Arthrobacter crystallopoietes: one gene and its partner. The protein of the gene in region 1 interacts with the protein of each later gene in a pairwise test. Links are inferred from orthologs where the notes say so. Each region holds a gene or a part of one and is shown in the gene's direction. Other genes may lie near its edges.

Region 1 (3,083 bases):
TACGCCACACTCCCGGTGTCACCGGCTTTGTTGGTAACGCCCACAACCCGGTTCCGCTGAGCCTGAACGAAGTGTTCTCCATGCTGGAGCACACCGTCACCGCAGGCAAGACCGAGGGTGGCAAGCCCACCAAGGCCGCCCAGCCCTCGGCTCCCATCACGGTGGACTTCGAGGTCGGCGAATCGGTCACGGTCAACGACGGTCCGTTCGAGACCCTGCCTGCGACGATCTCCGAGATCAAGCCGGAATCCCAGCAGCTGGTGGTACTGGTGACCATCTTCGAGCGCGAGACCCCGGTGACGCTCTCGTTCAACCAGGTCACCAAGATCCAGTAGTAAAGACTTCGCGCAGCCCGGCCCGCTTTAGCCGGACCTGCGCGGGCGGCCGCCACGCCATGGCGGCCAAACCGCCGCCGGCACGCTCCTGTGTCTGCGGTACGTAAATTAGAGAAGGACCCGATATGGCCCCGAAGAAAAAGGTCACCGGCCTCATCAAGCTGCAGATCCAGGCAGGCGCCGCTAACCCGGCACCGCCGATTGGTCCGGCACTTGGTCAGCACGGTGTCAACATCATGGAATTCTGCAAGGCGTACAACGCCGCTACGGAAGCCCAGCGCGGAAATGTGATCCCGGTTGAAATCACGGTTTACGAAGACCGTTCCTTCACCTTCATCACCAAGACCCCGCCGGCTGCAGAACTGATCAAGAAGGCTGCTGGCGTGCAGAAGGGTTCCGCAACCCCGCACACCACCAAGGTAGCCAAGCTGACCCAGGCTCAGGTTGAAGAGATCGCTTCCACCAAGATGGATGACCTCAACGCCAACGACATCCAGGCTGCTGCCAAGATCATCGCCGGCACCGCCCGCTCCATGGGCATCACTGTCGAGGGCTAATTCCCCTAGGCGTTTACGCTGAAAGGCCTGAGGTTTTCCGAGGCCGGAAAGCAAACAAGACAAAACTAAAGAACGACGGCGCCGAACGCCACCTTTTGAAGGTGGCAACGCCGTCGTAGTGGCAGGGCCGGGCGCGGTCCGCAGACCACAACTGCACAAGGAGAAAAAGCAGATGGCAAAGCGCAGCAAAGCATATGAGGCAGCTGTAGCCAAGATCGAGGCGGACAAGCAGTACGCCCCGGTCGAGGCAATCACCCTGGCGAAGGAAAGCAATCCTTCCAAGTTCGACGCCACCGTTGAGGTTGCACTGCGCCTCAGCGTCGACCCCCGCAAGGCTGACCAGATGGTCCGCGGTACGGTCAACCTGCCGCACGGCACCGGTAAGACCGCCCGCGTCCTGGTTTTCGCCACCGGTGACAAGGCTGAAGCCGCAATCGCGGCCGGCGCCGACTTCGTTGGTTCCGATGACCTGATCGAAAAGATCCAGGGCGGCTGGACCGACTTCGACGCCGCCGTGGCAACCCCGGACCTGATGGGCAAGGTTGGACGCCTCGGTAAGGTTCTCGGCCCGCGTAACCTGATGCCGAACCCGAAGACCGGCACCGTGACCCCTGATGTGGCTAAGGCTGTCAATGACATCAAGGGTGGCAAGATCGACTTCCGCGTCGACAAGCACGCCAACCTTCACTTCATCATTGGCAAGGTGTCCTTCGATACCAGCAAGCTGGTGGAGAACTACGCAGCCGCACTGGAAGAGGTGCTTCGCCTGAAGCCGTCCGCTTCCAAGGGCCGCTACATCTCGAAGGCCACCGTGGCGACGACCTTCGGCCCGGGCATCTCCATGGACCCGAACGTCACCAAGGTTTCCACCGAAGCCTAAGGAAGCAATCCTTCCGGATTTTCCACAACAGAACGGCCCAGCATCACGCTGTGGCCGTTCTGTTCATTTAAGCGGCGCTGACCCAAGCGGGCACTGACCCGGCCAGGGCGCCGGTCACTGTTGCCGGCAACCGGCTAGGACTTGGCTACCAGCACGCGGTCAAAGACGAGCCCCGTCGCCTGGGCCTGGACATAGATGTCCACGACGTCCACGGCCCAGTCCTGTGCGCTCCATTCGGACGGCCGGGAGAAACCGGACAGCGATCCGCCCAGCAGCTCACCCCCGTATACAACGGCGAAGACGGTATTGATGGCCTTCTGGCCGCGCCACCCCACTGCCGCGGCGGTTCCGTATGCTGCTCCCCACATAGCTCCGATGGCGAAATGCGCACTGTAGTTCAGCAGTTTACGTCCGCGGATGGACTTGACCTTCACCGGCAGGAACTTCTCCGCCAGCTCTGCGGGCGCATAACTTTCCGGGCGTCCAGTGATCGGCATTTCCACCAGCCTCTGGAAAGCTGTCATGACCGCGGTCCCGACCATTCCTGCCAGCATGCCGCGGCCGATGTGCGCCAGTGCTCGTTTTCCAGCGCGTGCGGTCAAGAGCTCCATACTGCATGGTAGGGCCGTCGGGGCGAACCCGGAAAAGGCTTTGTCGGAAAAGCCTGATGCCGCTGGCATCGAATTAGTGGAGCAGGTAATCTGATTGAGGAAGGTCAATTACTCGAGCGAGGGACGCCATGTCGACGACGTCGGTCACCATGCAGTCCATCCGCATTCCCGACTCGTTGGAAGCCAGGGATGCAGAGGATTTCGTTGCATCCTCTGAGCTGGCCAACCTGGTGACCGGCCTGCTGTGGGGCAATAATGACCTGTGGGTCAGCCCTGCCGCGCGGCTGGAGGGCGCCCGTCCCAATGATTACGAGCAGTCCTTGCTGTGGGCGGCCAAAGACGGGGACAGGCACGTTGGCCGTGCCGTCCTGGAAATGACGAAACAGGACAACCTGCACAACGCCTTCGTGCACGTCATGGTCCATCCCGGCTTCCGCGGACAGGGGATCGCACGCGAACTGCTGCGGACTGCCGAGGCCTCCGCCCAAGACCACGGCAGAAGAGTGCTGCAGTCCTATAGTGAACACCCTGCTGGCTTTGACCCGGAAGCGGCGGATGTCCTGCGGCCGAAGACGGGTGCGGGATCGTTGCCGGGAAGTTCGGCGGCCGTCCGCTTCGCTCGGAACAACGGGTATGAACTGGAGCAGGTTGAGCGCTTCAGTGTCCTCGCTCGTCCGGTGGAAGCCGCCAGGGTGGAGTC
Region 2 (3,263 bases), 770 kb from region 1 along the record:
CGGTCCGCCCGGTTCCGCGCCGCTACGAACCCATCAACGGCCAGCTTTCCTTTCCGCTGGGCGATCTGGAATTGAGCAACCTCAAAACCTGCCTGCCGGAACCGACGATGCTGGAAAAGGTCCGCACCGAACTGGATCTGCTGGCCGTGGACGTCAGCGCCCATCTGATGGACAGCTACACGCCGCTGCTGAAAGAACTGAAAGTAACCGCAGCCAAGGACCTGCTTTCCCTGCGGAACGGAACCGAGGTCCTGGTGGCAGGAATCCGGGTCGCCACCCAAACTCCACCGATGCGCGGAGGCCGCCGTGTGGTGTTCATCAGCGTGGATGACGGAACGGGCTGTGTGGACTGCACATTTTTCCATGAAGCGCAGGAAAAGGCCGGGCCCTTGCTGTTCGGCACCAGGCTGCTGTTAATCCAAGGACTGACGAGGAGGACCGGACCGCGCGGGATGAGTCTGCAAGCCACCAATGCATGGGATCTTTCCCGCCGGGAGACGCTGCCCCTCGTCCGTCCGGCGGAAACACCGGCGCCGGCCAACGAGCAACCACACCTGCAACTCCCGGACCGTGCCATGTTGGTCGGGCTCAATATCAGCGGATAACATCAAAGAGGCTCGCGGCACCCAAAGTATGGTGGCGCGGTACATGCCTAAATCGAAACATAAGGAGACCTTCGTGTCAGCGCCCCAAAACATGACTCTCATCGTCGACGGCGAAGAGAAACAAGTGAACACGGGCACTACCGGGGCGGAGTTATTCTTCGAGCGCCGCGACGTCGTCGTCATGCGCGTCGACGGCGTGCTCACGGACCTGGACCAGCCGCTGTCCGAAGACGCCAAGATCGAGTCTGTCACCATTGATTCGCCCGACGGACTGAACGTCCTGCGCCACTCCACCGCCCACGTGATGGCACAGGCCGTGCAGCAGCTCCGCCCCGACGCCAAGCTCGGCATCGGTCCGTACATCACCGACGGCTTTTACTTTGATTTCGACGTCGAGGAACCTTTCACTCCTGACGATCTGAAGACCCTTGAGAAGATGATGCTCAAGATCGTCAACCAGAACCAGAAGTTTGCCCGCCGGGTGGTCACTGAGGACGAAGCCCGGGCTGCCATGGCTGATGAGCCCTACAAGCTGATCCTGCTGGACAAGTCTGCCGAAGCAGATGAAGCCGGCGAGGGCGTGAACGTCGAGGTCGGTGCCGGCGAGATCACCATTTACGACAATGTGGACCGCAAGACTGGAGACACCATCTGGTGCGATCTCTGCCGTGGCCCGCACCTTCCCAACACCAAGCTCATCTCCAACGCCTTTGCGCTGACCCGCTCGGCAGCCGCCTACTGGCTTGGCAACGAGAAGAACAAGCAGTTGCAGCGCATCTACGGCACCGCCTGGCCCACCAAGGAAGCGCTGAAGGCCTACCAGGAGCGCCTCGCAGAGGCCGAGCGCCGGGACCACCGCAAGCTCGGCTCGGAGCTCGACCTGTTCTCCTTCCCCGATGAACTCGGTTCGGGGCTGCCTGTGTTCCATCCCAAGGGCGGCATTGTCCGCAAGGCAATGGAGGACTATTCGCGCCAGCGGCATACCGAAGCAGGCTATGACTTCGTCTACACCCCGCACATCACCAAGGGACACCTATACGAAGTGTCCGGCCACCTGGACTGGTACCGGGACGGCATGTTCCCGCCCATCCACGTGGACGAGACCCGCGACCCCGAAACCAATGAAGTGGTCAAGCCCGGCCAGGACTATTACCTGAAGCCGATGAACTGCCCGATGCACAACCTGATCTTCCGCTCCCGCGGACGTTCCTACCGCGAGCTGCCGCTGCGGATGTTCGAATTCGGTTCCGTCTACCGCTACGAGAAATCGGGCGTGGTGCATGGGCTGACCCGGGTCCGCGGCATGACCCAGGATGATGCCCACATCTACTGCACCCGCGAGCAGATGAAGGACGAACTGACCAGCACCCTGAACTTTGTGCTGGCGCTGCTCAAAGACTACGGGCTGGACGATTTCTATCTGGAACTCTCCACCAAGGACCCCGAGAAGTACGTCGGGGCAGACGAAGCCTGGGACGAAGCTACCCGTACGCTGGCCGAGGTCGCCGAAGCCTCCGGTCTGGAGCTGGTTCCGGATCCGGGCGGGGCCGCGTTCTACGGCCCGAAGATCTCTGTGCAGGCCCGCGACGCCATTGGCCGCACCTGGCAAATGTCTACCATCCAGCTGGACTTCAACCTGCCCGAGCGCTTCGAACTTGAGTACCAGGCCGCGGACGGTTCCCGCCAGCGCCCCGTCATGATCCACCGTGCCCTGTTCGGCTCCGTCGAACGCTTCATGGGCGTGCTTATCGAGCATTATGCCGGTGCCTTCCCGGCCTGGCTCGCACCGGTGCAGGTTGTCGGTATCCCCGTGGCGGAGGCATTCAACGACTACATGGGCGAGGTCATCGCCAAGCTCAAGGCAGCCGGCATTCGGGCCGAAGCAGATTTCGGTTCGGACCGGTTTCCGAAGAAGATCCGGACCGCCAGCAAGGACAAGATCCCGTTTGTCCTCATTGCCGGCGGTGAAGACGCCGAAGCCGGCGCGGTGTCGTTCCGCTTCCGCGACGGCAGCCAGGACAACGGCGTACCGGTCGACGACGCCGTGGCCAGGATCGTTGAAGCCGTCCGTAACCGGGACCACCAGCTATGACGGATTCGGCGGGTGCACCTCACCAGCAGTCAGAAGACCAGATGACCGACGAGTTCGAGCTGACCGGAGTCCCGGACGCCTTCCAGCGCCTCTGGACTCCGCACCGCATGGCCTACGTCAAAGGCGGGCAGGAGCAGTTCAAGGGCAAGGACGAGTGCCCCTTCTGCGTGGCGCCTGGGCGTTCCGATGAAGAGTCCTTGATCGTGTACCGGGGCAAGTTCAACTACGTTGTACTGAACCTTTTCCCGTACAACCCCGGCCACCTGCTGATCTGCCCGTACCGACACGTTCCGGACTACACCGACATCACCGTGGAAGAAACAGCTGAGTTTGCCGAGCTGACCCAGACCGCCATGCGCGTGCTGCGCAAAGTGGCTAACCCAACCGGTTTCAACCTTGGCATGAACCAAGGCGTTACCGGGGGAGCAGGCGTGGCCGCCCACCTGCATCAGCACGTCGTGCCGCGCTGGGGCGGGGACGGGAACTTCCTGCCGATCATCGCCCAGACGAAGGCCATCACGCAGACCCTGGACGAGGTCCGTCAACAGGTGGCGCAAGCCTGGCCG

What was found.
Region 2: the proteins of rplA (region 1) and thrS interact in binary tests that used the Escherichia coli proteins (3 or more experiments, as listed by UniProt). The link is inferred for Arthrobacter crystallopoietes from one-to-one orthologs.

What each region holds. Positions count from the first base shown.
Region 1 is NZ_CP072014.1:4,160,578-4,163,660, reverse strand. The notes cover bases 157-2,918. They hold rplA (50S ribosomal protein L1), read left to right. Parts: upstream 157-1,064; coding sequence 1,065-1,772; downstream 1,773-2,918. Other genes in these bases: J5251_RS19110 (GNAT family N-acetyltransferase), read left to right, coding at 2,512-2,918; J5251_RS19115 (hypothetical protein), read right to left, coding at 1,907-2,374; rplK (50S ribosomal protein L11), read left to right, coding at 461-892; nusG (transcription termination/antitermination protein NusG), read left to right, coding at 157-335. Outside these bases: more of nusG, read left to right, coding at 1-156; more of J5251_RS19110, read left to right, coding at 2,919-3,083. UniProt on the Escherichia coli protein: One of the primary rRNA binding proteins, it binds very close to the 3'-end of the 23S rRNA. Forms part of the L1 stalk. It is often not seen in high-resolution crystal structures, but can be seen in cryo_EM and 3D reconstruction models.
Region 2 is NZ_CP072014.1:3,393,188-3,396,450, reverse strand. What follows is about bases 246-3,187. They hold thrS (threonine--tRNA ligase), read left to right. Parts: upstream 246-678; coding sequence 679-2,697; downstream 2,698-3,187. Other genes in these bases: J5251_RS15520 (HIT family protein), read left to right, coding at 2,739-3,187; J5251_RS15530 (DNA polymerase III subunit alpha), read left to right, coding at 246-605. Outside these bases: more of J5251_RS15530, read left to right, coding at 1-245; more of J5251_RS15520, read left to right, coding at 3,188-3,263. UniProt on the Escherichia coli protein: Catalyzes the attachment of threonine to tRNA(Thr) in a two-step reaction: L-threonine is first activated by ATP to form Thr-AMP and then transferred to the acceptor end of tRNA(Thr). The rate-limiting step is amino acid activation in the presence of tRNA.